Regions from separate parts of the Ruegeria sp. HKCCSP346 genome, predicted to be linked through region 2. Evidence: riboswitches for the same ligand, from Rfam matches in the RefSeq annotation. Region 2 holds a riboswitch; each other region holds the start of a gene.
What was found. A riboswitch is a leader RNA that binds a small molecule or an ion and turns the genes downstream of it on or off. The one in region 2 is predicted to bind cobalamin.
Positions count from the first base shown of each region.

Region 1 (7,614 bases), on a different contig from region 2:
TTGGACACCCGGACACAGCGACCGACACTGAAAATGCCGTTATTCCCCTAGCCGCGATCGAGGGCATCGACGCTGTCGTCGCCGGGCACACGCACCTGACCCTTCCCGCACGCACCAGCGCGCAAACCCCGAATGTGGATTACGTGAAAGGGCTGGTGCATGGAACGCCGGTTGTCATGCCCGGTTCGGCAGGCGCATATCTTGGAGTAATCGATCTGGCCGTTACCCTAGAGCCCCAGTCGGGGCTGCGTGTTGTCGACAGCCACGCCGAATTGCGCCCGGTTTCGGTGGGCGGCACCGCGATTGGCGAAGATTTGGAATTCGCGCATCTGGTTGAACCCGCACATCAGCAGACCCGTCAGGACATGGCCGCGCCCGTTGCGCGCGTCTCGGACACATTGCACAGCTATTTCAGCTTCTGTGCGCCGGATCGTGGATTGACGCTTGTGGCCGCCGCACAGGCAGCCGCGTTGCGCCCTTTTTTACACGGCACCACGCTTGCAGAGCTGCCGCTGTTGTCAGCCGCGTCGCCGGCCAAATGCGGCGGACGCTCTGGCCCCAGGCACTATACGGACGTGCCGCCCGGCGAAATCTGTCTGCGTCACGTGGCGGACCTGCATGTCTTTCCAAACGAATTGCGCGCGGTTCAGATCACGGGCGCGCAGCTGCTGGAGTGGTTGGAGATGTCAGCCAGCGCATTCAACCAACAATTCCCCGACGCCGAGGCAGAGCTATTCGACCGGGATCGGGCGGGATACAATTTCGATGTCATCTTTGGCCTGTCCTATCAGATCGACCCGTCGCAACCGGCGCGTTACGATGTCGGGGGGCAAATGATCCATCCCGGCCACAGGCGGGTGCATCATCTGACTTGCGCAGGCCAGGCTGTGCAACCCGATCAGGCATTTGTCGTCGCGCTCGATAATTATCGCGCAAGCGGGGGCGGACATTTCCCGCATGTGTCGTCGGCCCCGGCCATCGATCTGCCCCCGCTGGATATCCGGGACATTTTGCGGGACTACATGACGCACCGCCTGCCACCCGACCCATTGGCCCGGCAACCTTACCCGTTCTCTCTGATGCCGAAATCGGGGGTGACGACCATTCTTCGGACCGGTCCCGGTGCGTTGAAGCATATCGACGAATTGAACAGGTTTGCCCCCAGGATACTGGAACCTGACGAAAACGGTTTTGCACGCATTCGGCTGACGCTCTGACGGGTTGTCTTTTGCCGAAGCCTTCCCTATATCCAGAGTCGAGAGGTTGGCGCGGGCGAGCGCCTCGCCAACCTGGTCAGGTCCGGAAGGAAGCAGCCACAACGAGCCCCGCTTGGGTCGATGTCCAACCTCTCACTTTACGAACCTTGGCCGCAGGAGGGCTTTATGATTGTAGCAAAGACCCTTCGGGCAGCACGGTTCTGACCTCACGGTATCGACTGACTGCCTGAACACATGACCCGGGGATGAGCGATCGCCATCCGTCGGGAGTGCTGTTTCTGACGACAGGCAAACCAATGTTTCTTGCACTTTCGGACCTGGGATGGTCCTCTCACTTTGCCGCGCAACACGCGGCTTATCCTTCCTGCACGCCTTTTCGCATCACTTCCGTTCATCGGGACCGCCTGATAGGGCTTAACCCTGACGGCGAAGTCCCGTTACTGACCCCCGATCAAACGACCGGCAGCTATGCTGTTGGCGATTGGGTTCTCGCCGATGACGACAAACGCGTGCGCCATTTGCTCGACCGGCGCAGCCTGCTGCACCGACGCGCCGCGGGTACAGGCGCCGCGACGCAACTGATTGCAGCCAATGTCGATGTGCTGTTCATCGTCAGCTCGTGCAATGCCGACTTCAAACTGCCCCGGCTGGAACGATATCTGGCGCTTGCGCATCAGGCCGGGTGCTACCCGGTCGTTGTTCTGACGAAGGCCGACAAATCGGCGGACCCCGACAGTTTCTCGGGGCAGGTGCAATCACTGGATCCGTTCCTGACGGTTCTGGCGATCAACGCGCTGGACCCGGCAGAGGTTGAAAAGGTTCTGTCCTGGTGCCCCAAAAGCCAGACCGGAGCGCTGGTTGGATCGTCGGGCGTTGGCAAGACGACACTTGCCAATACCATGACCGATCAGGATCTCGCCACCTCGGACATTCGCGAGGATGACGCGCGGGGCCGGCACACGACGACCGCACGCGCATTGCACCGGATGCGCAACGGTGGCTGGTTGATCGATACACCCGGAATGCGCGCGTTGCGCCTGCTGGACGCTCGGGACGGGATCGACGACGTTTTCTCGGACCTTGCCGAGTTGAGCCGGGACTGCCGTTTTTCGGATTGCCAGCACAGCTCCGAGCCCGGATGTGCCGTGCAAAAGGCAATAAGCCAGGGCACGCTTGATCCGGCTCGATTGGACCGGTGGCGCAAGCTTCGGCGCGAAGATCAGCGCAATTCTGAAACCGTCGCGCAGTCCCGGGCGCGGGACAAAGCGTTCGGCAAGATGGTCCGTGGCGTCATGAAGGAAAAGAAACTTCGCAACCGGTGATCGTTGGACGGTGCCCGGCCCGTCCTGCGCCGCGTCTGATCAAGCGATCAGTCGCGGCCAAACCGCTGCATTGCGCCGGGCAAATGCTCCGATATGACCAACCTCGGGCAACCCGAAATCGGCAGGGCTCAGCAGGTGGCGGTTGGCATCGGGGCCGTAAAGATCCGCAAGCCGCCAAACCGCTTCCGGCGGCACCATCTGGTCGTCCTCGAAGGTGAACAAATCCACGGGCGTTCCAGAATCCTTCCACTGCGCCGCAGGTAACTCATGCCCGATTTCAGGCACATAGTTCAAAGGCGCCGTACACCATTTGCGCCACTGCCAATAGACCGATGCCGGCAGATCCGAGCCGAACCCGATCGCCTTTCCGGGAAGGTAGCCAAGGGCTCGGGCCAAAAGCGGGGCATGACCATACCAGAACAATCCTGCCAAACCACGATAGGGCCATGGATGGTCGCTTAGGGTTACCAGCCCCGAACACACACAGATCATGCGATCAATCAGATCGATATCCGGCTGCACAGGCCCCAACATCGCACCGATCGAATGGCCGATGGTCCAATGCTGCGAATCGGGAAACCGTCTGCGCATTTCTGCCCGTGCCGCGGGCATGTCGATCAAGGCCCAATCCGCCATGGTCGCACGCGAATCTTTCAGGCGGCCGGTCAAGGAATGCCCGTAATCGCGATAGTCATAGGTCAGGCAGGCCATACCCTGCTCGGCAGCAAGCCATCGTGCGAAATGACGGTAATAATCGCGCGGCACACCCGTTGCACTGTTCAGCACGACGACGATTTCGGGCGAAGACAGCGGGCTGTACAACCGGGCAGACAGTGTTTTCTGCCCGGACGGAAAGCGAAATTCTTCGGTCATTACCGTTTGCTCTGTGTCCAACATGATCTCTGGCTTTGCGCTTGGTAAATCCTGTTTCCGAACCTCAACGCCCTGGACACTATGCATGAACCAACACCGTATCCAGCATGACCAAGCGTCCGGTCAAAAGATCGGCTTGACTCGATGCGTGCTCAAACGCTAGCGGTTGTGTGATGGTTTCCGGCCTCCACAAGGGGTCGGGATGAAAAGGGAACACGGTGCGGTAATGTCTGGTCATGCAGGCAACAACCAAATCCGCGACTGCCCCCGCAACTGTAAACGGTAAGCGATGCCGAAACACCACTGGCCCAAAGGCTGGGAAGGTCGGCAAAGCGATGACCCGCAAGTCAGGAGACCTGCCATCGGAAACGAAACCGAAACTCGGGCGGGGTGTCCGGGCAGGTCCTGACGGCATCACGCTGTCCCACCTGTCCCAAATATCCTGTCCACCAAGCGCGGAGGGCGCAGGATGATCTGGAAGACAAAGACACATGAATTCAGTGCAACAGTATGTCAGCGGACGGGCAAAACCTGTCCCGCTTTGGCGCGGCTGGCGCGCTCGATATCCGAAGCCATGGCCCAGGCGACCTCGGCCACAAGTGACGATTTCGAGATTGAGGGCAGCAGCGCGCTGTCACATTGCAGCGAAGGATGTCATGCAATTTTCCGCGCGCAATCAGACCGCATTCGTGTCTTTTGCGGGACGCAGCCCGAAACCGCGATTGAGCCGCTGAACGGCTATGCCGACCTGATCTTCGGAAACACGTTCAGTGCGATGCCATCCGGCGTCGTGAAAACCCCACCCTGCGCGATGATCGAAGTTTCTACGATCCGGCCTCGAAAACCTGCTTGCGCGCCCGCGCAGATTTCAATCTGAGTCCAGACTGACCTGTGCCTGGGCACGCCGAGAGGCCCAGGCCAGTTGCGCATCCGTTTCGACGGCGCAAGGGCGCACCGCCCGCAATCGTTGCAGCGCCGTGTCCGCGCCTTCGCCGCATTCGACCATCAGCCGCAGGACAATCATACCTGACCTGCCACAGCCCCCGCGGCAGTGTACCAATACGCGACCTCCGCCGGACAGCGCGTGCCGGGCCGCGGCGCTGACGGACGGCCACGCGTCATCAATCGCTTTTGTCGGCGCTCCGAAATCTTCGATCGGCAGGTGAACCCATCGGCTGGCGCGGCTTTGAATATCGCTTCCAAATTCCTGCGCCCCGTCCTGAAGCATTTCGACATCCGTCGTCATCGAAACAACAAGCCCCGGCTGCCAGGCTGCGATCATATCCAGATCGCTGGAGTAATCTCCGCCGCGTCCGGGCATCGAGGTCAGCGCCAGCGTTCCGCCACCGACTTGCAGGGCGTAGATCACCAACTGCGACATGAATCCTGTCCTCCCCAAAGAACTCTATACAAAAATGAGCCATTAAATCCGCTGATGCAGTTTAGTGCGAAAGCGACTCGTTTCTAAATCAAAAATCATCGCGCCACGCTGTGGACGCGGGCAACGGTGGCCACTACGCTGTGCCCAAGCACCGAATCCCAACGAGAAGACATGACAGACAGCTCCAGCCCCGCCTATCAGGTTCTCGCCCGCAAATATCGCCCGGAAACCTTTGCCGATCTGGTGGGTCAGGATGCCATGGTGCGCACCCTGAAAAACGCGTTCGCGGCCGACCGGATCGCGCAGGCCTTCATCATGACCGGCATTCGCGGCACCGGCAAAACCACGACCGCAAGGATCATCGCCAAGGGCATGAACTGCATCGGACCCGACGGAACCGGTGGCCCCACGACCGAACCCTGCGGTCAGTGTGAACATTGTGTCGCCATCATGGAAGGCCGCCATGTCGACGTGATGGAGATGGACGCCGCCAGCCGTACGGGCGTCAACGACATCCGCGAGATCATTGACAGTGTCCGCTATCGCGCCGCCAGCGCGCGTTACAAGATTTACATCATCGACGAGGTTCATATGCTCTCGACCAGCGCGTTCAACGCGCTGCTCAAGACGTTGGAAGAACCGCCCGCGCATGTGAAGTTCATCTTCGCAACCACTGAAATCCGCAAAGTCCCTGTCACTGTGCTGTCCCGCTGCCAGCGTTTCGACCTGCGCCGGATCGAACCCGAAGACATGATTGGCCTGCTGCGCAAGATCGCCGAAGCGGAAAACGCCCAGATCGCCGAAGACGCGCTGGCGCTGATCACCCGAGCAGCGGAAGGATCGGCCCGGGATGCGACCTCGTTGCTGGATCAGGCGATTTCGCATGGGGCTGGCGAGACGACCGCCGATCAGGTCCGTGCAATGCTTGGACTGGCAGACCGTGGCCGGGTTCTGGACCTTATGGATATGATCCTGCGCGGCGATGCCGCCGGAGCACTTACCGAGTTGAGCGGCCAATACGCCGAAGGCGCAGACCCGCTGGCGGTGCTGCGCGATCTGGCCGAGATCACGCATTGGGTGTCCGTCGTGAAGATCACGCCTGACGCGGCGCAGGATCCGACGGTTTCTCCGGATGAACGGACCCGGGGCCAACACATGGCCGAGGCTCTGCCGATGCGGGTTCTGACCCGGATGTGGCAAATGCTGCTGAAGGCGCTCGAGGAAGTCTCGGCTGCGCCCAACGCCATGATGGCCGCTGAAATGGCCGTTATTCGCCTGACCCATGTGGCGGATTTGCCCAGCCCCGAAGAGCTGATCAAACGGTTGCAAGATGCCCCGCCACCGCCGCCGGGCGGGCCCAATGGCGGCGTTTCGATATCCCGACCGGGCGCCGGTCCGGCGCCGGCTGGCGCGACCCATCCACCTGCCTACGCGCCGTCCCCTCGCGGTTCCGGTGGCGCACCGGTTGCAGCCCTGGCGCAGGATGCCCAGACGGCCCTTGCCCATTACCCGACCTTCGACCACGTGGTGGAACTGATCCGGACCAATCGCGACGTAAAGTTGCTGGTCGAGGTGGAAAACGGCGTGCGCCTCGTCTCCTATCAACCCGGACGAATCGAATTCACACCCGCCACCCAGGCACCGGCGGATCTGGCGCCACGACTGGGCACTGCCTTGCAACGCTGGACAGGAAATCGGTGGGCTGTCTCGATCGTCTCGGACGGAGAAGCCCCCACGATTGCAGAAATACGGGATGAGGCCGAGCTCGCACTGAAATCCGAGGCCGAACAACATCCTTTGGTGCAGGCGGTACTGGCGCAATTCCCAAAGGCGAAAATCACTAGGATCGAAACGCCGGAGCAACGCGCCGCCAAGGTCGAGACCGAAGCGCTTCCCGAGGTGGAAGACGAGTGGGACCCGTTCGAGGAAGACTGACCTCGCCGCCCGTCACCCCCCGTTTCAAACGAAGCTGACCGAGGTTTCGATCGAACACATCCGCCAGCATGTCTCAGATCGTTTGTTGCGACACCGGCCAGCGGAAGGCGGCCCGTGACAATTCTGATCCGGATGCCGCGTAGCCATTCGAACCGCGCCCAGATTTTCTTTGCCCTGTGTGATCAGTCTCGGCAGCAGACCATATGCGCGCCAAGGACGATCTGCGCTTGCCGGGCCTGCTGGCAAATATGGTGTCGCAGATGGTTAGCACGTTCCTGCTGACGCCTGCGCTGATCAACATGCCGACCGGAACAGATGAGCCTCCGACCGGCGGGAGAACCCTTGTGCCATGTCGCTGCTGCCCGTATCTAGAGCGCAAACGGAGACACAGGAGAATACTATGCTGAAAGGACTCGGCGGGCTTGGCGGTCTGGGCGACATGGCCAAGATGATGAAATCCGCGCAGGACCTGCAAACCAAGATGACCGAAATGCAGGAAGAGCTGAACAACATGATGGTTGTCGGCGAATCCGGTGCAGGCCTGGTCAAGGCAACGGCGACGGCCAAGGGTGAACTCAAAGGTCTGGATATCGACCCTTCCATCTTCAACGGCGATGACAAGGAAGTGGTCGAAGACCTGATCCTGGCCGCCATCAAGGATGCGCAGACCAAGGCAACCGAACGTTCGCAGGCTGAAATGGCCAAGCTGACCGAAAGCATGGGCCTGCCCAAAGACATCAAGCTGCCGTTCTGAGCTTTATCTTTTCCCAAATACTCCCGCCGGAGGCTCCCTCCGGCGCAATGCAGGATTGGCCATGAGTTCGAACAGCGACATCGACAACCTGATCGACCTGATGGCCAAACTGCCGGGACTGGGCCCGCGCTC
Region 1 is NZ_JAEDOT010000012.1:45,514-53,127, forward strand. Features, by position in the region: gene I9185_RS19705 (bifunctional 2',3'-cyclic-nucleotide 2'-phosphodiesterase/3'-nucleotidase) at 1-1,217, shown strand, start outside; RNA gene ffs (signal recognition particle sRNA small type) at 1,257-1,355, shown strand; gene rsgA (ribosome small subunit-dependent GTPase A) at 1,463-2,539, shown strand; gene I9185_RS19720 (hypothetical protein) at 2,579-3,412, opposite strand; cobalamin riboswitch at 3,570-3,791, shown strand; gene I9185_RS19725 (hypothetical protein) at 3,882-4,289, shown strand; gene I9185_RS19730 (dual specificity protein phosphatase family protein) at 4,281-4,793, opposite strand; gene I9185_RS19735 (DNA polymerase III subunit gamma/tau) at 4,932-6,728, shown strand; gene I9185_RS19740 (YbaB/EbfC family nucleoid-associated protein) at 7,129-7,482, shown strand; gene recR (recombination mediator RecR) at 7,544-7,614, shown strand, end outside.
Region 1: another riboswitch for cobalamin. It lies ahead of I9185_RS19725 (hypothetical protein); the one in region 2 lies ahead of I9185_RS00750 (DUF1636 domain-containing protein).

Region 2 (7,614 bases):
TCAGGCACGAAGTTTTCGCGCGGGACGTTCAACATCGCCTCAATGATCGGGAACTTAGTAACATCCGAAGGCCGGATTTGCGTATCAACCATAGTGCGGCGCCGGGCAGCGAAATCTGTCATAGGATCTCTCGAGTCATTCCCAAAGTTACCCGGCTTTTGCCACATCCTGAAACGCCCAGCAACGGCCCTGTTGACGCAACCCCCTTGCACCTGTGCGTTTGCGGTTGCGGGCTTCGGCAAATTTCAATCTGGTCGTCAAAAATGCGCGCAATCCTCTGGACGCCCCTTGGGAAAGCTGCTAAAACCCCACGCACACCACGGCAAGTATTTGATTTTACTTGAAAAGGCGAGTTGGCGGAGTGGTGACGCAGCGGATTGCAAATCCGTGTACACCGGTTCGATTCCGGTACTCGCCTCCACTACCTCCAACGACTTGAGATACTTTTTCCCTCCTCGAGGTTCAATATCCAACCAACTATTGGATTTTTCATCCAACCAACTATTGGATTTTTCGTGTTGCGATCTTGTTCTGTTCCATCCGACTGCGAGCATTCTGGGCATATGCCGCCAGCTTGCGTTCAGGCAACACCCCGCCGTACTTCCTTGGCATCTTCACCTCGAAATGATCAGAATTGGTGACCTGAATTATTTGTCCGGCCCGTTTAGGTGTAAACCATTCTTGTGGGCAGTTTGCGATCAGGGACGGCCAAGCCGGCCCTTTGCCCGGTTCAGGCGGCGGCAGAATGGTACTGCAAACAAAGCTGTCGGATTGTCTGTTGTTCGTGGCTGGAATTGACTTGCCATTACCTGTGCTGCTTCGACCTTGTTGGAACGGCATCGCGCCGGTACGAAACGTGCTGGTTTCTTCATGCAATTTGGTCAATCCTTCTTTCTGACGTGTTCGTCAAACGGGGTTCCCGAAAGCATTGCTCCCACAGCAACCATTGAGCAACATTATGTCTCAACATCGCCGAAAAACGAAACTTCATGACAAGTCGGGAGGGATGAACTAGGAATCTAACAAAGAAAAAGTTCTGGACGTATTGTGGAACATATTGCCTTTACCTTCGAGATGGGGGTCGTTTGCACCCTTCTGGCTTTCACCGTTTTTCTGTTCGTTTCCGAGATCATAAGGATCGACCTTTCCGCCATATTGGTTCTGGTTCTCATAGGCTTGCTCAGCTACGCGCCCGGGCTGGAAAATTTGGCGGATGTCACCCTTCTGTTCGACGGCTTCGCATCCAATGCCGTCATCTCGATCATTGCGGTTATGATCGTCGGGGCCGGTCTGGACAAGACGGGGATCATGAACAAGGTGGCTGCCGTCATACTCAAATACGGCGGCAAATCCGAAGGCAGGGTTGTACCAATCATTTCCGGCACCGTTGGCGTCATATCCTCGTTCATGCAGAATGTAGGCGCCGCTGCTCTGTTTCTGCCGGTTGTCAGCCGAATTTCCACACGGTCAGGCATACCGCTGTCGCGCCTGCTCATGCCAATGGGATTCTGCGCCATTTTGGGCGGCACAATGACGATGGTCGGGTCGTCTCCTCTTATCCTACTGAACGATCTGATCCTGACGGCAAATGACAGTCTGCCGGCCTCTCAAAAAATGGAGCCCTTCGGCCTGTTCTCGGTCACGCCGATCGGTGCGGTTCTGATCCTGACGGGAATTGGTTACTTTCTGCTGTTGGGACGCTGGGTTTTGCCCGAGGCTGAAGGACCTGACAATACGGGTACCGGACAAGGGACACAGGAATACCTGCAAAGGGTCTATGGCCTCAAAGCTGATGTGTTCGAAGTCGTGGTGCCCGAGGACAGCCCCCTGGTCGGCGAGATTCTGGCCGACATCAACCACGAAAACCACCTGTACATCATTTCAACCTTCTATCGCGGCAAAACCTCGATGGTTCAGGTTTTGACAGCGGAAATTGCAGCGCCGTGTCGGCTGGCCATCGTCGGCCGCCGTTGGGAGGTCGAGAAGTTCGCCGAGAAATACGGGCTGACCGTTCTTCCGGACTTGGACATTTTCGTCGAAGAGTTCGCCCCAACCAATGCAGGCGTGGCCGAGGTGGTCATCACGCCTGACAGCAAGCTGATCGGCAAATGCCCCCGCGAGCTTTTGTTTCGCAAGACCTACGGGATGTCGCTGCTGGCCATTCACCGCGGCGAAGAGACGCTGAGCCATGTCGAGACCGAGGATCACGAATCCACTCAGATCGGGCTCGAAAAGTTTCAGGCGGGCGACATGCTTGTGGCCCATACCAGATGGGACAACCTGATGCGGATCAAACGAGATCCGGATTTCGTCGTTGTGACGACAGACTTTCCTCAGGACGAGCTGAGGCCGCAAAAAGTCGGCTGGGCCCTGGCATTCTTCGCCATTTCGCTGTCGTTGATCCTGTTCACGGACGTCCGGCTTTCACTCTGTCTTCTTACCGGCGCGGTGGGCATGATGCTGACCCGTGTGCTCAGCGTGGACGAGGCGTACCGCGCGGTCGGATGGAACACCGTATTCCTGCTCGCCTGCCTCATACCTTTGGGACAAGCCGTGCAGAACACAGGCACGGCCGCGTGGATCGCCCAGCAGATCATGATAATTCTGGACGGCTGGCCGCTCTGGTCGCTGCAAACCGGCATCGCCATTCTGGCGACGGCCTTTTCCTTGGTCATGTCCAATGTGGGGGCCACGGTCCTGCTGGTGCCTCTGGCGGTATCGATTGCGGTGGCGGCGGGTGGAAACCCGGCCGTCTTTGCCCTGACGGTCGCCATATCGACCTCGAACAGCTTCATCATCCCAACCCATCAGGTAAACGCGTTGATCATGGGTCCGGCCGGATACAAGGTGATGGATTTCGTCCGCTCCGGCGGAATAATGACAGCGCTGTTTCTGGTCGTCTCGCTGCTCATGATAAACGTCATCTATTAGCGCAAGAGGATCCGCGGTGTTCGGTGGTCTTTTCCCATCATCGGGACAGGTTCAGTCAAGGCACCCGTTCACCATAGTCTACGCCCCTTGCTAACATACTGTTCGTCGCCCGGCCCATCTCAGGCTGGGTCCCGGCACGCCATGCCGCCCATCGACGCCCACAGGTCGCTTTCCATGCCTCTGCATCATTGTTGCGCGCGACTCGCTTGACAAGCAGGCCAGCGGTGCCGCATGTCCCTTTCGTTGGTGTCGGTGACAGCCGATGAAAAGGGAATGCGTCAACGGTCTTGCCGCCAAACGCAGCCGCCCCCGCGACCGTGAACGGAGAGGATGCCCAATGCCACTGGCCCAAAAGCCGGGAAGGCGGGACATCCGACAGAGGCCCGCCTCTGGCATCCGCAAGCCGGGAGACCTGCCAACAACCGAAGTTGAAACCGGGCGGGGTGTTCCGGTGTCGGGTCCATGACCATTCGTGGCCCGCATGAAACCCCGTCCCCCGCGAAGAGGATTTGGGGGGATGAGAGACATGACCGATACCGCACCAGTCGAGTTGCTGGTCTGTACCACCTGCCGTCGCGGCCTGCCTGTGGAAGATGACACGCAACGCCCGGGCGCTTTGTTACACAAGGCTCTGGAACAGGCGGACCTGCCCGACGGTGTCACCCTGAAAGCCGTTGAATGCCTGTCAAACTGTGATCAAGGCTGTTCGATCGTGTTGCGCGGGCCGGGCCGCTGGACCTTCGTGTATGAAAACCTGAACGAAACAGATCATGTCGACGTCATCGTCGACGGCGCGACCAAGTATCTGGCCACCGAAGATGGTTTGGTGAAATGGCGCGAACGCCCCGAACATTTTCGCAAGAACTGTGCCTCGCGCATTCCCCCCATTGGAGCCTGACATGTCGAACCTCGAAAAACTCCCCGTCACAGTGATCACCGGCTTTCTGGGATCGGGCAAGACCACTTTGGTGCGTCACCTGATGCAGAACCCACAGGGCAAGCGCCTTGCTGTCGTGGTCAACGAGTTCGGCGATGTAGGCGTCGATGGCGACATCCTGAAATCCTGCGCCATTCCTGATTGCCCGGCGGAAAACATCATGGAACTGGCCAATGGCTGCATCTGTTGCACCGTGGCAGATGATTTCATTCCCACCATCGAGGCCCTGATGGCGTTGGAGCCACGCCCGGATCACATCCTGATCGAAACCAGCGGTCTGGCCCTGCCGAAACCGCTGCTCAAGGCATTCGACTGGCCTGACATCCGCTCGAAGATCACCGTCGACGGCGTGATCGCCCTGGCCGATGCCGAGGCCGTGGCCGCAGGCCGCTTCGCGCCCAATGTCGAAGCAGTGGATGCGCAGCGCATGGCCGATGACTCGATCGACCACGAAACGCCCCTGTCCGAGGTGTTCGAGGATCAGATCTCGTGCGCTGACATCATCCTGCTGACCAAGCCCGACCTCGCCGGCCCCGAAGGCGTGGCCAAAGCGCGCGAGATCATCGCCGCCGAGGCGCCGCGCCCCCTACCCGTCGTCGAAGTGGCCGAAGGTGCCGTGGACGTGCGCGTTGTGCTGGGTCTGGAAGCCGCCGCCGAGGATGACATGGACGCCCGACCCTCGCATCACGACGGCCATCACGATCACGAGCATGACGATTTCGAAAGCATCATCGTCGAGCTGCCCGAGCAGACCGATCCGGCCCAACTGGTCGCCAATATCGAACGCCTGGCCAATGAACTGAACATCCTGCGCGTCAAAGGGTATGCCGCCGTTCAGGGCAAACCCATGCGCCTGCTGGTCCAGGCAGTGGGTGCCCGCGTGCGTCACCAGTATGACCGCCCGTGGGAACCCGGTGAAGAACGCCGTTCGCGTCTGGTCGTCATCGCCGAGCATGACGATATCAAAGAGGCGGAAATCCGCGAAATCCTCGTGGGTGTGCGTGAGGCCGCCGAGTAAGCCATGCACGTCGTCTTTCGCGAAAGCCACGGGCTCGAGGAAACCGAGACCCCAACCGATCTGGGCCAGAGCCCGGCGGACCTGGTGGTGCTGTCCTTTTCGGACAGCGACCTAGGCGCTTTCGCGGCGGGCTGGCATCGTGGTGGCGGACCGGAAGAGCGAATGCCGACCCTGCGGCTGGCGAATTTGACGGCTCTGAAACACCCGCTGTCGGTCGATACCTATGTCGAACAGACGCTTCAAGGCGCCAAGGGCATTCTGATCCGTCTGATCGGCGGGGTGCCCTACTGGGCTTATGGGTTGCAGCAGGTTCTGGCGCTGGCGCAGGCCAAGGGCATCGCACTGGCGGTGCTGCCCGCCGACGGGCGCGAGGACACGCGGCTGGATGACTATTCCACCCTGCCGGTCTCGACCCTGCGGCGTCTGGCGCATCTGTGCGATACCGGCGGCGAGGTCGCGGCACAGGCCGCGCTGGCGCAGATGGCTTTGGCGGCGGGGCTTTATGCCGGTCCGGTGATGGGCGCCAAGACCTTGCCCGAATGTGGCGTGTGGTGTCCGGATCGCGGCGTAATCCCGGTGGAAACCGCATTCGAAGGCAAGACTAAACGAATCCTCGTCACCTTTTACCGCGCTTACCTGACCTCGGCAGACACCGCCCCGATCGCAGCCCTGATCCGCAGCCTGCGCGCCCGTGGATACGCGGCGGTGGGCCTGTTTGCCCCGTCTCTCAAGGCGCCTGTAGCCGCCGAATGGTTGCGGGAACAGGTTGTTGCGCTGAACCCATCTGCCATTGTCAACGCCACTTCGTTTTCGGGAAAAGGCGCGTCGGGAACGTCGCCTCTGGACGCTGCAGGCGTGCCGGTGTTTCAGGTCGCTCTCGCCACCTCGCGCCGCAAAGCCTGGGCCGAGGCGGAACGCGGTTTGTCCCCGGCCGATCTTGCCATGCATGTGGTACTGCCCGAGGTGGATGGACGGATCTCAGCAGGAGTTGCGTCTTTCAAGGAACCCGGAAAACGCGATCCGCATCTGGAATACGCGCGCTTTGCACACCGTCCCGAACCGGACCGGATCGAAGCGATCATCGACCGTGTATCGGGCTGGCTTGCACTGAACGACAAACCCAAGGCAGATCAGATTCCTGCGTTGGTCCTGTCCACCTATCCCGGCAAAGACTGGCAGATGGCCCATGCGGTTGGCCTCGACGCGCTGGCCTCGGCCCAGGCGATGCTGTCCGATCTTGACGAAGAAGGCTATGACATCGCGACTGGCGAGCCGATTGCCGACACTCTTCTGGACGCACGGATTTCGTGGTCGCTTGGGGATTATCAGGATGCGCTTGCGGAATTGCCCGAGACCCTGCGCGCTGATCTGCACACCGTTTGGGGCGCGCCCGAAGATGATCCGGCCTGTGCCGATGGGGCCTTCCATTTCACCGCGCTTCGGCGCGGCAAGGCGCTGGTCGCGCTGCAACCCGAACGCGGCACGCCCGAGCTGCGGGATGACGACTATCATGACCTCTTGCGCACCCCGCGCCACGGTTATGTCGCCTTCTATCTGTGGCTGCGCAAAGGGTTGGGTGCCGATGCGCTGATCCATATCGGCGCGCATGGAACGCTGGAATGGTTGCCCGGAAAATCGGTCGCCTTGTCTGCCGATTGTTGGCCCGAGGCGCTGATCGGCGATCTGCCTGTAATCTACCCGTTCATCGTGAACGACCCGGGCGAGGCCGCGCAAGCCAAGCGCCGGATCGGAGCCGTCACGCTGGGCCACATCCCGCCCCCGATGAAGGAAAGTGGCACGCCGGATCGGATGGTGCGGCTTGAATCGCTGCTGGATGAGTTTTCGAACGCCGACGGGCTTGACCCCAAACGCCGCGACCGCTTGCAGGAAGATATCCGTGATGAGGCGCAGGCGATAGGGCTGGAAAGCGATCTCGGCCTCGATCAGGCTACCTGCACCGCCGAGGCCATCACCCGCATCGACCGCTTTGTCTGTGACATCAAGGAAAGCCAGTTTGGCGACGGGCTGCACATCTTCGGGCGCGTGCCCGAGGTGACGGGCAGTTTCGATCCGGCCCCTTCGGCCAACGCCGAACGCGACGCGCTGATCAAAGCGCTCGAAGGCAAGCGGATTGATGCCGGGCCTTCGGGGTCCCCCTATCGTGGCCGGTCAGATGTTCTGCCCACCGGGCGGAACCTTTACACCACCGATCCGCGGTCGGTTCCGACCCGTGCGGCCTATGCTCAGGGTGTGAAACTGGCCGAGGAACTGGTGCGGCGCCATCTTCAGGAAGAAGGCGATTACCCGAAGGGGCTGATCATCGATCTGTGGGGGTCAGCCACCATGCGCACGGCGGGCGAGGAATTCGCCATGGCCTTGCACCTGCTGGGCGTCAAACCCGTGTGGGACAAAGGGTCCGAGAGGGTTTCCGGCATCGAGGTTCTGCCGATCACCGACCTGAGCCGCCCGCGCCTGGACGTGACCCTGCGGGTCTCGGGCCTGTTCCGGGATGTTTTCCCGACGCTGTCCGCTTTGTTTGGCCAAGCGGTTCGCGCATTGGCCGCGCGCGATGAAGCGACGGATTGGAACCCCTATGCCGGGCAGGCGCCGGCAGCGCGGGTCTATGGACCTGCGCCCGGAAGTTACGGCGTCAATATGACCGAACTTTCCGAAGTGTATACCGACGAGGCCCGTGCGCAGGCCGGTGAAGCGTGGCTAGAGGCCAGCT
Region 2 is NZ_JAEDOT010000001.1:140,953-148,566, reverse strand. Features, by position in the region: gene I9185_RS00770 (protein-L-isoaspartate O-methyltransferase) at 1-122, opposite strand, end outside; tRNA gene I9185_RS00765 (tRNA-Cys) at 348-421, shown strand; gene I9185_RS00760 (hypothetical protein) at 502-885, opposite strand; gene I9185_RS00755 (SLC13 family permease) at 1,075-2,931, shown strand; cobalamin riboswitch at 3,159-3,366, shown strand; gene I9185_RS00750 (DUF1636 domain-containing protein) at 3,458-3,829, shown strand; gene cobW (cobalamin biosynthesis protein CobW) at 3,831-4,886, shown strand; gene cobN (cobaltochelatase subunit CobN) at 4,890-7,614, shown strand, end outside.

Region 3 (7,614 bases), on a different contig from region 2:
CCAGAATATCACCGAATGAGCCGCGCGATTGTCGCCAGAGAAAATAAGGTAGTTGGTGATTGCGGAAAACAGAAAGGACACCGCCAGGCCAGCCAGGATCAGTTTTTCGGGTGCGCTCGTACGCAAGCCCTGAACCAGCGCCAGAACAATGCCGGACGCGATCAGGCCACCGCAAAATGCTGCCAGCGGCAACGTCCAGATTCCCAGGACATCCCCTGTGACGGTGATCACCAGAACGGCGCCGGCAGCAGCACCCGAGGACAGACCGAACAGAAACGGATCTGCCAGATCGTTTCGCGTCGTTGTTTGCAGAACGACACCAACGACGCCCAGCCCCGCACCAATCACGGCGGCAAACAGGGCGCGGGGCAGGCGAAGGTCGAAGACGATCCGGTGCAAGGGCGACATGTCTCCTTCCACCATACCGGTTCCGAGGCCGATTGCCGAAAAGACTTCGCGCACGGGGATTGGGGTGGTCCCATAGACGATCGACAACAGCAAAAGGGCGGTCAGAACAACCGCCCCCAGCACTATCAAACGGCCCAATTGGACCATATCAGTTGGTCTCCGGGTGCATCGCCTGTGCCATCTTCTCGATCGCCTCGATATTTGCCGGGCCGGGAGTCAGCTCTTCGTAACGCAGGCCAATCCAGCGCTCGTTCTTTACCGCGTCCGTTTGTGACATCACCGGGTGATCCTTGAGGAACTGGAAAGTGTCCTCTGCGCCGTTGCCGGACTGATAGTCGAGCAGCACCAGAAATTCCGGGTTAGCCGCTGCCACAGCTTCCCACGACGTGCGGCCCCAGCTGGTATCCAGATCATGAGTTACGTTCTCACCGCCAGCGGCTGCGATCATCGCATCGGGAATGGCGAACTTGCCGGCGGTAAACGGAGCATCGGCCGGTCCGTCCAACAGGAATACCCGCGGCTTTTCCAGATCGGCTGTTTTTGCTTGAATGGCGGACAACTTGTCCTTCCAGCCGGCAACCAGCGCCTCGGCCTTGTCTTCGACCTGCATGACCTTGCCCAGGCGCAGAACGTCATCAAACAACAGGTTCATGCTGGCTTCGGGGCGATCCTCGTCCAGATGCACGCAGCTTTCGGTCAGGATCATGGTCTTGATACCAAAGGGTTCCAGCGTGTCGGGCGTGACATCTCCGCCGGGTTTCATGCCATAGTACCAACCGGCAAAAAACAGATCAGGTTCGACGGCCACAAGGTTTTCAATCGTCGGGTATTTGGGGGCAAGCTCTGGGATGTCGCCGCGCTGAGCATCAAAGTCAGGGCTGGTTTTGTACCAGCCCGAAATCCCGGTAAGTCCCACGATCTCGTCCTGAAGGCCGAGTGCAAAGGCCATATCCGCCATGTTCATATCATGCACGACCAGACGTTCCGGCGCCGAGTCAAAAACCAGCGGTTCGCCGCAATTGTCCACGGTGACGGCTTCCGCTGCCACGCCACCTGCCAAGCCAGCGAAGACAACCACCGGCCAGAGTTTCTGCATCATATGTAAGCTCCTGTTATTATGACAGTTTCCGTTTTCGGATGTCCAGTGCGGGGATCGTGCGGCCTTCGTGCTGAAAGCACAGATAATCCACGCCGAATGTCTCACTTACCCGGTCTGGGGTCAGAACTTCGCCAACAGGCCCGAACCCCGTCAGGCGCGTGGCTTTCATCAACGCCACATGGGTGGCGAATTCCGGGATCATGACCAGATCATGGACGATCATGACGACCGTTACCCCCAGATCAGCGACCAGAGACAGCATGTGCCCCTTGGCATCGGGGTCCAGATGGTTGGTTGGCTCGTCCAGAAACAGCAAGGACGGGTTCTGGGCCAGCGCGCGCGCGATGTGCGCGCGCTGACGTTCTCCGCCGGACAGTTGACCCATCGTTTTGTTGGCAAAATGCAACAGCTCGGTCGTCGTCAGCACCCGTTCAAGATCAGCCCTGTGCTGAGTCACCGAACGTTCGCCCTGAATCGGGATTTGCCCCAGCGCAACGTAGTCTTGCAGGCGCATCCGCCCGTCGGGCATTTCCTGCTGCCCGACCACAGCAATGGAGCGGGCACGTTGGCGGGCGGACAGGGTCCGAAGGCTTTGTCCTTCTATCCAAACATCGCCCAACGCAATCCGTTCAATCCCGCACAGCAGTTTCAGCAGAGTGGTTTTGCCGGCGCCGTTCGGCCCGGCGATTGCCAGAATTGATCCTTCTTCCAGACGAAAGGACACATCCTGCAACAGGATGTCGCCATTGAGCGCGTAGTATTCCAAATTCTCTGCAATCAGAAAACTCATGATGACCCCCCGAAAGGCAACGCGGGAATTCGCGATAAGGTCTTTGCGAAAAGGGCAGGGGGGCGGTCCGAGGCACTGGTCCAGCCGTCGTCGCTGTCGCCGAACTGGATCGCAAATTCGACCAAGGCAGACAGATCGCGAGTTGTCGTGATATCGCCAAACAGGTACTGCGCTTTGCCCGGGGCCTGAAATCCGACGGTCATGGCCCGTTCACAACCTGCCATGCAGGCCACCATTCGGGTTTCAAAACCGTCAGGCAACCGGGCATCCAGCGCGTCTTGTGCGGCTTCGGCAGACATCGTCCCCTGACATGTTGAACAGATCAGAACGTAGTGATCAGAATAACAGGTCATTGCCTTCTCCGTCGTTTGCCAGATGCAGACAGAGGGCACATACCCGGATATTACGCAAACGCGCCATCAAGCCTCCTTCCGAGACGCCCCGCCTCGGGTTGGTTCATAGTGTGATGGCAGGTCTCCTGACTTGCGGGTCGTTGCTCGGCCGACCTTCCCAACCCTTTTGGGTCAGTGGTGAAGTGGCGTCGCTCACCGCTTACAGTTGCGGGGGCAGTCACGGACTTGGCACATTCCAGCGCCGCACCGTGTTCCCATTTTCATCCCTTACGGAACCATCCCGCTCAGCTAGTCCGGCTACGCCTGACTTGTCAAGCGGCAGGCGAAAGGGTAGTGGACGGAATTGCAACGGTTGAGCCAGCGATCCTGCTGCGCCAGCCCGGACCGAACGGTGTCAATAGTCTGATACAAGAAGAAAATCCGGTTCGGTATCTTCCTCAACCTTTGAAAACCGTGGGATTGGCTTTTCAAACACATTGTCCGTTCGGTCGTCATTCACGGTCGATACCTCGCCAATAAGGCAATCACCGCGCTCGGCCCAGAAAGCGTGCCAGATGCCGGGCATCAGAGTTACGCTTTGCCCCGGCTTCAGCCGCAAGTGCTCTTCGGGTTGCAAGGTTACAGGGCAGGCATCGCTTGGGACCGTCACCGGGTTGTCGCGGTCGACGCCACCGTTTGGATCCGACGCATGGATTTCCAGAACGAGATCGCCGCCGCCCCGGTTGATGATGTCTTCTGCCTTGATGATATGCCGGTGCATCGGAGAAAGCTGATTTTCTTTCGAGATCAACAGTTTTTCCGCATAGAGCATCCCGCGCCCGGATTTCAGATCCTTCGCCTCACCATTGCGCAAAGTGAATAGAAACAGTCCAAGTTCATCAAAACGGCCCTGGGCGTAATCGGTAATGTCCCATCCCAGCCCGCGGCTGCGGATCGTTTCGGCCAGAGGGCTGCGCATTTTCTCGGGCGACCAATCCGCAAAGGGTGGCAACACGGCACCGAAGGACTGAATGAACGCCTGTGCCCGGGTCTTGATACGGTTGATTTCGGATCGTTTCATCATGCCGTCCCACAGATCAAAGTTCGTGCGCCCAGGGGGGTTCTGCCCCGGCTCGGGAAACGGTCACGGCCGCCACGTCAGCGCCCAGTTCCATGGCTGCTTGCAGGCTTTCAACCGTCAATCCGCGAAGACCTGACTTGGTCAGATGCCCTGCGCGGCTGAGCTCGGTCAGAACGCCGGCGTTGAACGTGTCACCTGCGCCGATCGTATCGACCACTTCAACGGGTTTCACGGGAACCGAAACTTCGGAACCATCCGCCAGGTAACCGTGCGCCCCGTCACTGCCGCGCGTGACGATGACAACGGAAGGACCCGCCTGCAACAGCACAGACGCTTTCGCGGCTTCGGATTCAGCGCCCGGAATAATCCAATCCAGGTCCTCGTCTGAAACCTTTACGATATCCGCACGCGAGATCATGCGGTTCAAACGCGTCCGAAACCGGGTTTGATCCTTGATGAAATCCGGGCGAATATTCGGGTCCAGCATCACCGCACGGTCGGAACCGTGGCGGTGCAGAAGGGCGGCATATGCATCTGCGCAAGGTTCACACGCAAGGCTGATTCCGCCGAGATACAGGGCAGAGACAGCGGGAAGCTGATCGGGCATGTCCTCGGGCAGCAACATCCGGCCTGCGGTGTTTTCATCAACAAAGCTGTAAGACGCGTGTCCATCCGAGAGCTGCACAAAGGCAAGCGTGGTAGGGCGGTCCGAGATGATGACATGTGTCGTGTCCACATGGCTCGCTTTCAGCGCATCGATCAGTTGCTGGCCGAACATGTCCGATGACAAACCTGTCAGCATCCCAACCGGAACACCCAGACGTCCCATCGCGACGGCAGTGTTCAGAACTGCACCACCAGTATGTGGCACAAAACCAATTGCGCCCGACGCGGTCGGTTCTGAAATCATATCTATCAGCGCTTCACCACAGCACAGGATCATGTCTTGGTCCTTCTTGGTACAGAGAATTCGGTCAGTCTGGTTGCTGTCTCAGCGCGTTCTTGCAGAAGTTGTTTGCGCCGATGATTCCGAACTCTGCCTGTTCAGACACGTAAAGGTTCAGGGAGCGGCGCAAGTCGCTGAAGCGGCCGCCGCCGTTGAACGCATCCTTGAAGTTGTCGCTGAATAGCCAGCGGTTTTTCTCGGCAACGCCGCCGACGAGAAAAACGCCTCCCTCTGGCATCAAGGTGACCGCCAGATCACCCATCAAAGCACCCAGATGGGTGGTAAAAATCTGCGCTGCTTTTTCGGCGACCAGATCGGTGCCGTTGCGGGCATCGTTCAGAATGTCCTTTGCAGAGCGCGCCTGAGTCCGCGCCTGACCGGCTGCCAATTCAACCGCCTGATACAGGATTGGCAGGCCGGTTCCGCTCAGGAACATTTCTGCTTCAAGCGCCAGGCTGTCGCCAAAGAAACAGCCCGGTGCGATGCGACGTGCCGCCTCAAAGATATCAACTTCGTCGCGATGGCGCGGGTACAGGCCGACGTGCCCGCCTTCGCCGGAGACCGTGTGATACCTGCCTTCGGAAAAAAGCAAAGCACCAACGCCAAGCCCGGTTCCGGGCCCTACAACCAGCCGTGTGCCTGCGGGCGGCGCCTCCTGACCCTGCAAGACCGCAACATCCGACCGAGTCACCTCGGCCACTGACCACGCCGCAGCGGTGAAATCATTTATGACAAAAGTGCGCTCTGCTCCTGTTGCTTTCGTCAGCTCGGTTTCCGAAAGATCCAGGTTCGCGTTGGTCAACTGAATCGTTCCGTCCCTGACCGGCCCGGCTCCGGCTGCTACGACGGCCTGTGGGTTGGTTCCGATCTCGTCCCTGAGGTCATGGAACGCCTCGAGCAGATCTTCCAATGTCCCCGTAGGGTGTTTCCGAAGATCTGCCAATTCTCCGTTCGTAACAACGCCCAGACGTGTGTTCGTACCGCCGATATCCGCAACCAGGTTCCAATGCTCATGCACGGCACCGAATGGTTGCGCTAACGGCTGAGAGACACTCTGACCCCCGGACAGGGCGGATTTCAGCGCCATGAAAGACGCTTTGGGCGTTCTCGCAAGTGTTTCGAAATCCACGTCCACCAGTCCAAACCTCTTCTCGTACCCGAAGGCCCATTCATAATTGTCCAGCAGCGACCAGACAAAATAGCCATTCACCGGAACACCTTGTGCCAAAGCGTCCAGTACGGCCGCAAGGTGCTTGTCGAGATAATCGATACGATCATCGTCCTGCACGCGCTCCTCACTCGCCATACCGTTTTCGGTGATATAGATTGGCAGGGCGCCCGTATAGTCTTTCCTTGCTCTGACAAGAAAGCGGGTTAGGGCAGAGGGATCGATTTCCCATCCCATCTGCGTTTTGGGTAACGGTCCGGGAACCTCTTGCAGGCTGGGCCAAGCGGTGTCCGCCGGGGCTATCAACTTTCGAGTATAGTAGTTCAACCCGCACCAATCGACTTGTGTGCCGATGGTTTCAAAGTCGTTCTGCCAGCTCTTGGGCAAGTGCGGCTCCAACCCCTCCAGGGCTATTTGGGGATATTCCTTGTTGAAAACACCGCCAAGGAAGAACCGGTTGTAGATCGCATCGTAGCGATCTGCCGCAAGCCGCGCATCTGCGCTGTCATCCGCGGGCTCGGACCATTCGAGGTTGAACACGGCACCCAGATTGCTCATCCCAAGACTGCGCATGGTCTGAATGGCCCGCCCGTGGGCCAACAAAACGTGATGCATCGCCCGGGCCGCGGCGCGGATATCGCGCAGACCGGGCGCATGGTGGCCTTCAAAATGGCTCAGCCAACTGACGCACCAGGGTTCGTTGATCGGCGCGGCACTGAACATCCGGTCTCCGATCCGACCCATGATGACCTGTGTATAATCCGCGAACCAATCCGCGATGTCGCGATTGCACCATCCCCCCTGATCCGCAAGCGCTGACGGCAATTCCCAATGATAAAGCGTCACACAGGGGCGGATACCGCGCTCCAGCAGGGCGTCCGCCAATCGGTCATAATAATCCAACCCTGCCTGATTGACCTGACCACGCCCGTCGGGCAGTACGCGTGCCCAGCTGGTTGAAAAACGATAACAGTCAAACCCGGCCTCGCGCACCAGATCGAAATCCTGCTCGAACCGGTTCAGGTGATCGCATGCGACGTCTCCGTTTTCCCCGCGCACCACGTTGCCTGGCGACGCCGCAAAGGTATCCCAATGAGTTCGCCCCGCCCCGCCCTGTGCGTGGCCTTCAATCTGGTATGCAGAAGTGGCAACACCAAAGAGAAAATCTTTGGGAAAGTCAGCGCGTGCGTATTTCATGGTTGCACCCTGTTGGGCGCAGGGCCGGTTGACCTACCAACGACCAGCTCGGCCTCCAGCAGCCTGGTTTTGACGGGATCATTCGGGGATTTGATGCGCTGGATCAACATGTCAGCCGCCATTTCACCCGCCTGACGGACGGATGAGCGTGTTGCCGTGAAAATCGGAACATCCTGCCCGTTCTTCAAATAGGACAGGTCGTCGTCATGGGCGATCACTGACACATCCGTACCCATCTCAAGCCCGTATTCGGACAGCGCACGCCGTACGCCGATGGCAGAGATCATCGATGAACACAAAATAGCGGTCGGAGGGGAATCGAGGCGCAACATGTTCTGCGTTTCGTGATGGCCGTAAACCTCTGTCATTTCAGCGCTGCGCATCAGATTTGCATCGGGCGCAAGCCCGGCCTGACCAAGCGCCTCAAGATATCCGTCGCGGCGGCGTTGGGCAAAATCCATATCTTCCAGACCGTTGATCAGAGCGATACGGCGATGGCCAAGGTCAATCAGAAAGCGCGTGGCGCGCATGAACGAACTTTTGTTGTTCACGTCGATCCAGTCATACTGAGCGTCGACGCCGGTCGAGCGTCC
Region 3 is NZ_JAEDOT010000002.1:256,108-263,721, reverse strand. Features, by position in the region: gene I9185_RS09770 (iron ABC transporter permease) at 1-555, opposite strand, end outside; gene I9185_RS09765 (ABC transporter substrate-binding protein) at 557-1,507, opposite strand; gene I9185_RS09760 (ABC transporter ATP-binding protein) at 1,524-2,297, opposite strand; gene I9185_RS09755 (DUF1636 domain-containing protein) at 2,294-2,650, opposite strand; cobalamin riboswitch at 2,748-2,945, opposite strand; gene I9185_RS09750 (D-lyxose/D-mannose family sugar isomerase) at 3,045-3,710, opposite strand; gene I9185_RS09745 (carbohydrate kinase) at 3,727-4,653, opposite strand; gene I9185_RS20425 (ROK family protein) at 4,685-5,743, opposite strand; partial or broken gene I9185_RS20420 (GH1 family beta-glucosidase) at 5,720-7,021, opposite strand; gene I9185_RS09735 (substrate-binding domain-containing protein) at 7,018-7,614, opposite strand, start outside.
Region 3: another riboswitch for cobalamin. It lies ahead of I9185_RS09755 (DUF1636 domain-containing protein); the one in region 2 lies ahead of I9185_RS00750 (DUF1636 domain-containing protein).

Region 4 (7,614 bases), on a different contig from region 2:
ATTCATGAATTCGAGGCGCAGCGAAGGTCAACGTAAATAATTGTTTTCGCTTCATTTTTGTCAATGTGGCGAAATCCGGAGAAATACAGCGAAATGGCTCTGGCCGTTCTTTTAATCAGTGGGTCGCAGGTTCGAATCCTGCACGGCTCACCACTTTTTTTCATGGACTATGATCTTGGCTTACAGCGAACTGCTTGTGTTTGGCCCAGCTGTGAACGACGGTCGAAGCCACGGGCTTGATCGAGGTGCCGGACACGCTTTGTGCCATCCAACACGACCTCGGCGGAACAAATCTCGAATTCGGCCAGCATGGTATCAAGCGGGATGCGATGGAAGAGGTCCACGCCTCGCACATGTCGAAACCCAGAGCAGACGGGCAGCTGGTTCTGCGTGAAGATGACAAAGTTCTGAAAGTGCCGGACATCCGGCGACCCAATCTGGCCCGGATTCTGCAACGGGCAGAAAAAACGCGCCGAAAGCCGCAGCGGGTGTCAGCCACGCTGCGGCTTTGATCGGGATGCGAAGCGCCTAAACCTCGACTTCGACCTTGCCGATCGGGTTCGAGCAGCAGGCCAGAATGTACCCCGCGTCGATGTCGTCTTCCGAGATCCCTCCGTTGTGGACCATGTGGACCTCGCCAGCGGTTTTCTTGACCTTGCAGGTACCGCACACGCCGAAGGTACAGCCTGACGGAATGTTCAGGCCAACCGAGCGGGCGGCGGCAAGCACCGTGTCGGTCTCGGCAACCTTGGCCGTCACGCCCGAGGTCGCGAACAGGATTTCGGCGCTGCTGTCGTCGTCCAGAACAACGTCATCCAACTTGGGCTGATCCGCCTCGGTTTCCACCGGCGCGCCGAAGCTTTCCTGATGGTAGTTGTTCATATCAAAACCAAGACCGGCCAGCGCGTCGCGCACCGCTTGCATGAAGGGCTCGGGACCGCAGCAATAGACTTCGCGCTCAAGGTAATCCGGCGCCATCAGGCCCAGCATCAATTGGTTGAACTGCCCCTGATATCCCGTCCATGGGCGGTAGCGGTCCGGCTCTTCCACCACGAACTTCAGGTCCAAACCATCCGTGCGGCTGGCCATCTGTTCCAAGCGCTGGCGGAAGATGATCTCGGATGGCCGCTTGGCGCAGTTGATGAAGACAACGTCCAGATCGCGGCCTTCGTCCCACATGCAGGTGGTCATTGACATCATCGGTGTGATGCCTGAGCCAGCCGAGATAAACAGGAACTTGCGCGCATCGCTCAGTGCGTTGGTGAACAGGCCCGCAGGCCCAATGACCTTGAGCCGCATGCCGGGTTGAAGATTGTCCAGCATCCAGCGCGTGCCGATACTGTCGGGTTGCGCTTTGGCGGTGATGGTGATCGACCGCGGCCGCGATGGCGACGATGAGATCGTGTAGGTGCGATACACGACTCCCCCGGGCTGGCCGGGCGCCGGAATCTCGAGCGTCAGGAACTGACCGGGGTGATAGGCGAACTGCGCCCCCGAGGGGGCTCGGAACGAAAAGCTGGCGGTGTTCGGCATCTCGGGCACGACCGAAACACATTCCAGCATCTCTCCATCCTGCCAGACGGCTGATGAAAGCGTGTTCAGATCTTTCATCAGACTTACTCCGCCGCCATGTAGTCAGGGGTCAGGCGGGCCGACACTGTGCTGCAATACCAATCCACGAATTGCAGTACGCCGGATTCCTGAATGGCTGAATACGGGCCGGGCACATAGGCCGGGCTGTTGATGCCCTGCTGGTTGTCCTCGACCACCTGACGGTCTTCGTCATTCGTGGCGACCCAGACTTCGGTCAGGCGTTTCACGTCGTAGTCAACGCCTTCAACCGCATCCTTGTTGACCAGCCATTTGGTCGTGACCTCGGTCTCTGTCGGGCTGATCGGCGTAACACGGAAAACAATCGAGTGATCGGCAAGAAAGTGGTTCCACGTGGTCGGATAGTGGAACTTCAAAAGCGATCCCGCATCCGCAAAGGGCGACCGGCCCAACCAGCGGCGCACGGCGGATTTCCCGTCCATCGTATAGCTCTCGGCGCCTTCTTTCAGCGGCATCCGCGCCAGACGGAATTGGCCGTCCTCGTGCAGATAGAACTGCGATGGCATACCCGCTGACTGGCACCTGTCGAAATGGGCTTGCATATAGGCTGGGGTTTCACCGCCTTCGATCCCCGTCACGCCCGGATCATCAGGGAAGGTCCGGCACAGCGCAGGGTGGTTGCCGCCGCAGTGATAGCACTCGCGATTGTTTTCCCAGACCAGTTTCCAGTTGCCGTTCTCGACGATCGAGCTTTCGAATGCGACCTTGGCATTCGCAAGATCATGCGGCTCAAGATACGGGCGCGCGATATTGGCAAACGTGTCAAAATCCGGGGCGACATCCGCCAGACAGATATAGACCAACCCGGCAAGCTCGCGGCAATGAACCGTCTTCAAACCATGCTGTCTGGGATCAAACTCCGGCCCCATGTCGCGGGCCCACAGCAAAGAGCCGTCAAGCTCGTAGGTCCATTGGTGATACGGGCAAACCAGCTTCGGCGCGTTGCCTTTTGCTGCCTTGCATATGATCGAGCCGCGATGGCGGCAGGTGTTGTGAAACGCCCGGATCTGGTTGTCGGCGCCGCGCACGATGATCACGCGATAGGCACCCACGTTGTACGTTACATAGTCGCCGGCTTTCACCAGTTCACAGGCCGGAATGGCAAATAGCCATTCGCGATAGTGGACGGTTTCCAGGTCGGTCTGAAAGATCTCGGGGTCGGTGTAAAAGGCCCGTTCCAGAGCATAGCCCGGGATTCGACGCGCCAACAGGTTTTGGACATTGTTCACTTCTGGCTCTCCTGCCGCGCCCCGCGGCATTGCTTGGGCAGATGACAGGGAGGAACCGTCCGGAGGCGCGCGAGGACCACGTCCGAAACCCGTGCCCCCACCGCCACCCGCGGTTTGACATATCTGCAAGGCTGGTTTCCGGACTTGAAAGGGGCTTGCACCCGGTTGCGACACCTTCCCGGGATCCTCGTCCCAGTGGTTGATTGTCGAACCTGACCTTCCTTACCGTTGCGGGGGCAGCGCCGGAATTCCACCGGCTTCCCAATTCTCCGCGGTCTGAGAATCAAACAGCGGCACCTCACGATGGCAGCCTACTTTCTACCTGCTTGGGCGCTGAAATGCTTGCGACATTTCCGGTTTCAAAACAGACATGGAAATTTTCCGGCTGAGTGGACGGCGCCGGGATCACGGTCCTTGGCACAGGGGCATGGCAAGCCCGCCAGCACGGCGTTCTGCAGGGGCCAGTGGGCTTTGCGATGGATGCGGCCACGTCTGACATCCGCGCCGTCAAATTGTCCCCCAGCCGTGACAGCGAAGGCCCGGCTGCTCTGCTCAGAAACGAAACGCTGCACGTCGCCTGAGCATGGCTGGAAAAGAGAGAGTCAGGCCAAGTGAAGGAGGTTTGCAGCAAACCTTTTTGGGTGAAGTTGATCCGTTTGGGATAGTGCTGGCTTGCCATGAGGCAGGTGAAGAAGGCGAATATCCGTCATGCGAGAGTTGTCAGTCCATCCTGTCAACGGACGGTAGAAAACCTCGTTTTGTCCATAAAAAATTGTCTTTTTCGGGAAAAACCATTACGTTTTCCGAAAATGGTGGAAAACACCGGAGGCAGTAAGAGAGCAGATGCCAAAACCGAAAACAGGTGTTTTGCGGACAACAGTTCCTTCGCGCCTCATGGGAAAACGGGATGGTCTGTTTTTCCTCTGGGGGCAGATAGAACGCGCGCGCTTGAAGGTCGAGGGCGGCGAACGCGCCGAGGGCGCAGCCTCGGACGGGCCAAGGGCAAACACGGCCGGTGAGGTCAAGGGATCGACGACAGCATTGGTGGACGAGTTTATTTTCTACTGACTTTTGTGATGAAACCGGGCCTGACGGCCCTATTTCTTCTCGAAGAACAGGATGACTTCACCCAGACGGACGCCATAGCGTGAGACATACGCGCGGTTCAGCAGGCGGTCGTCATCCAGCAGCCACATCCAGTCGTCGAATTTGACACGCATGGTCCCGTCCTTGATCGGCAGGTCGATCTTGTATTTCCAGTTGAACGTATCCCCGCGTTCAATCCCGCTGGCGGTGCCCAGCACGCCAGGCGCCGTACCGGTCCACGTATCCTCTCCGGTTTTGGTCAATGTCCAGATGCGTTGTTCCGTCGCGCCATCGTCGTAGACGAAGTCTTCGACCAGGGTCAGGGTTTCGCCGTCCCATGTTCCGTCGATATCAACCGTGAATCTGCGGGGGATATTTCCCAGAACATCCTGAAACTGGCCGTAGGCCACTGTTTTACCCTCAAAAAACTCTTCCAGGTTCAACTGCCGGTCCGACAGAAACGTTTTTGGAACCTTCGGTTTGCTGGAGCAGGCCGCCAGAAGTGCAAGGCTTGCGATGGCAATGCAGGCGATGAAAGAGCGAAAGGTGATCATTGCAACGGCTTCCCTTCCAAAGTCGCGTCATACCCGTTTGACCCACTTGGATGCATCGGTTTCGATCTGGGGCTTGGACGCATTGTGGCGATCAGTTCCGCGACCTTGACGCCAAACTTGCGCATCTCGGACCGATTCATGATGACGCCGGTTTCTGTCAGGTACATCCAATCGGTGACATCCAGTGTGTGTCCACCAGCGTCATCTGGCAGAATGATACGATAGGTCAGTTTTACCGTGGACCCCGAGATGATGCCCCGACCTTCGCCCACGATATCATCCGCCATTGCCGTGAATGTGTTGCCAGTTCCCAGCGTCAGGTACCATTTGCGGGTCATCTGTTTTCCGTTGGAATAGGTGAAGTACTCGGTCAGCGTGCCCGAGTTGCCTTGCCATTCGCCGGACATGCGCGCGACAAAGCTGTTCGACATTTTGCCGTTGGGGCCATAGATCAGGCCTTCGGACAAGATCTCTCCGTTCAGGTGTTTTTTCAGCGAAAAATTTGGCCCGGTGCCACTGTAATCGGACGGCGATTGCGCGCGAAAGCTCAGCAGCCTTGCACGGATGAAGACGGCGGTCAGAAGGACCAGAAGGATAATGCTGAAAGCGTTCATTTGCTTGTGACCTCGGTGGGCAGGGTCAACACCATCCCGAACGCTCCGACTTTCAGGATGCAGGGCAGCACCGCATAGGCAAGATTGAGTGTATCCAGAGCCTGTGCTGAATTGGTTTGACCGGGGGTGAAACCGCTGCGTTCCAGCAGTGGCAGAGTGAAAAAGGCAGCCAGGGCGAGGCCCAGTTTGCCAGCGAAGGACCAGATGCCAAACGCGGCTGATGCGTTCAGCCCGGCTCGGGTAAGGACGATCGAGAACATGGCCGGCAATACGACCATATCCGCGCCCAGCGCCGCGCCCGAGGCGAGACAGATCATTGCAAAACCCGCAAGATTTCCTGCACTCAGTGTGGCAGCGCCGATAAAGCCGGCAATCGAGAGCGGCATGGCGATGATCAGAGTCTGTTTCGGGCCAATTCTGTTGCTGAGCTTTGCCCAGAGCGGGACGCTCGCGCCTGCGCTCAGGAAGAACAGGATCAACAAAGGACCCGCCTTGCCCGGCAGTTGCAGCCGGTCTTCCACAAAAAACAGAAACAGGGTGGAGGTTATGGCAACCGGGAGGCTGTTGACCAAAGCCAGAGCAAGAAGGCGCAAGCCACCGGCCTGACCCAGACCCGCAAAGGACAGGCCTGATCCGGTGATCGGTCTGCGTCGCCAGATCGGGATCGTCAGTGTCAGGGTCACAACGGACAGAAGCCCCAGGAACGCGCCGAATGCGGGGTAGCCTTGGGAGTGTGCCCCGAAAGCAACCAACAGGGCCGGAGCGCTGGCTGCGATGACCACTCCGGTCAACTGCCCGCCTTCACGATAGGCGGCCAGTGTCATCAGCTCTTTCGGATCGGTTCGCTTCGCCAGAGTTGCGCTGCGACCATACAGAAGGATGGTTCCCAGGCTGTATGCCGAGAACAGCAAGATCAGGATCGCGACCAGTTCCGGCACGCTGGCACCCTGCGGCAGATTGAAAAGCAGGGGAAACCCGATCGCCAGCCCCAAAGCCGCCATCGCGGCAAATGCAAGCTGGCCGCCGGGCCATCGGTCGATTGCCCAACCGATCAGCGGATCCTGCACCAGATCCACCAAACGGATCACCAGCAGCATCGTACCAATGACCCCAAGGCCAATACCCAGGTTCACGGCTGCAAAGCGCGGCAAGTGGATATAAAGCGGGATACCCGCCGCAGCGAGCATCAGCGCATAGAGACTGACCCGGGGATAGAGCATCACCGCCCCTGTAGCCTGCGCGTGAAGGACGCGGACCGCGTGTTGTCTCCCAGGAATACAGACATGAAACTGCGCTTGATGCCCGGATGCGCCATGGTGCACGTCTTTTGCCCGTTCAACCAGAAACTGACCTTGTCGGGACCATCAGAAACCGCCAGATAGCTGTCCCCTTTTGCCACGGCTTTGAAACACCGGTTCAGTTGGTCGCGAACCGGTGCTGAACGGCCAATGCGGTCCATCTCGTCAAGCGTCGAATTGACCAGCGCTTTCTTCTTGATGTTCTTGCGATAAGTCAGTTGCAGGGCGATATCTTCGCTCCAACTGAACGGCGCACCTTTGGGCGTATAGAGTTTGGCGTCATAGATCGGCAAACCCAGATACCGGAACGTCGCGGTTCCGCGCAGTTGGGCACCGTTCAGTTCTTCCGTGACCGGCGATGCGATCAGCCCATTGGGGATCAGCAAGGAAAGTGCAAGAAACGCTGTGCGCCATATCGCCTTATTCTGCGGCAACAGATAGGGCCGGGTCCTTCCCAAGAATGCCATTATCAGCTCCGATGGTTTGCGGGGCACCATTTATTTGAGCAACGACATGCATCGCGCTGGCTATCCCGTCTTCGTGAAATCCGTGCCGGTTGTAAGCACCGGCAAACCAGGTTCGGTTCTGTCCCTGCATCTCGCGGATTTGCCCTTGCGCCTTCAGCGCGGCCTTGTCGAAGACCGGATGGGCAAATTCGACTTTGTCATAGATCTTTTCCGCGGGAATTTCTGATGAAGCGTTCAGCGTTACAAACAGCGGGTCACTGTCCGGAATGTTCTGAAGCCGGTTCATCCAGTAGGTTACCCCCACGTCTCCGGCTTGCGAACGATAGGTCCAGCTTGACCAGCAGGCGCGCCGCTTTGGCATCTGACCTGGGTCACAATGCAATATGGCCATATTGGGCTGGTAGCGGATTGCGCCCAATGCAGCGGCTTCCGCGGGGGTCGCGCCATCACCTAAAATGGCAAGCGACTGGTCCGAATGGGTGGCCAGGATGATTTCATCGAACTGATCCACGGCGCCCTGGCTGTGGATGGTGATGCCCATCTCGTCACGGGATATATTCTGAACGGGGCTGGCCAGACGTATTTCTGCCCCCCGCGCACGAAGGGCTGCGTCGATCCGGCGGACATACTCTATGCTGCCGCCTTTGACCGTGTACCATTGATGCTGGTTTGCGCGACCACTTGCCAGCAAAGCGTGATTGCGGAAAAACTGTACCAAAGAGCGTGCGGGGAACTGATCCACGAACTCGACCGGC
Region 4 is NZ_JAEDOT010000007.1:40,451-48,064, forward strand. Features, by position in the region: gene I9185_RS16635 (hypothetical protein) at 237-512, shown strand; gene I9185_RS16640 (hybrid-cluster NAD(P)-dependent oxidoreductase) at 529-1,611, opposite strand; gene I9185_RS16645 (aromatic ring-hydroxylating dioxygenase subunit alpha) at 1,617-2,870, opposite strand; cobalamin riboswitch at 2,952-3,156, opposite strand; partial or broken gene I9185_RS16650 (IS5/IS1182 family transposase) at 3,230-3,382, shown strand; gene I9185_RS16655 (hypothetical protein) at 3,684-3,908, shown strand; gene I9185_RS16660 (DUF3833 family protein) at 3,938-4,480, opposite strand; gene I9185_RS16665 (DUF3833 domain-containing protein) at 4,477-5,094, opposite strand; gene I9185_RS16670 (MFS transporter) at 5,091-6,314, opposite strand; gene I9185_RS16675 (hypothetical protein) at 6,314-6,859, opposite strand; gene I9185_RS16680 (FAD-dependent oxidoreductase) at 6,813-7,614, opposite strand, start outside.
Region 4: another riboswitch for cobalamin. It lies ahead of I9185_RS16645 (aromatic ring-hydroxylating dioxygenase subunit alpha); the one in region 2 lies ahead of I9185_RS00750 (DUF1636 domain-containing protein).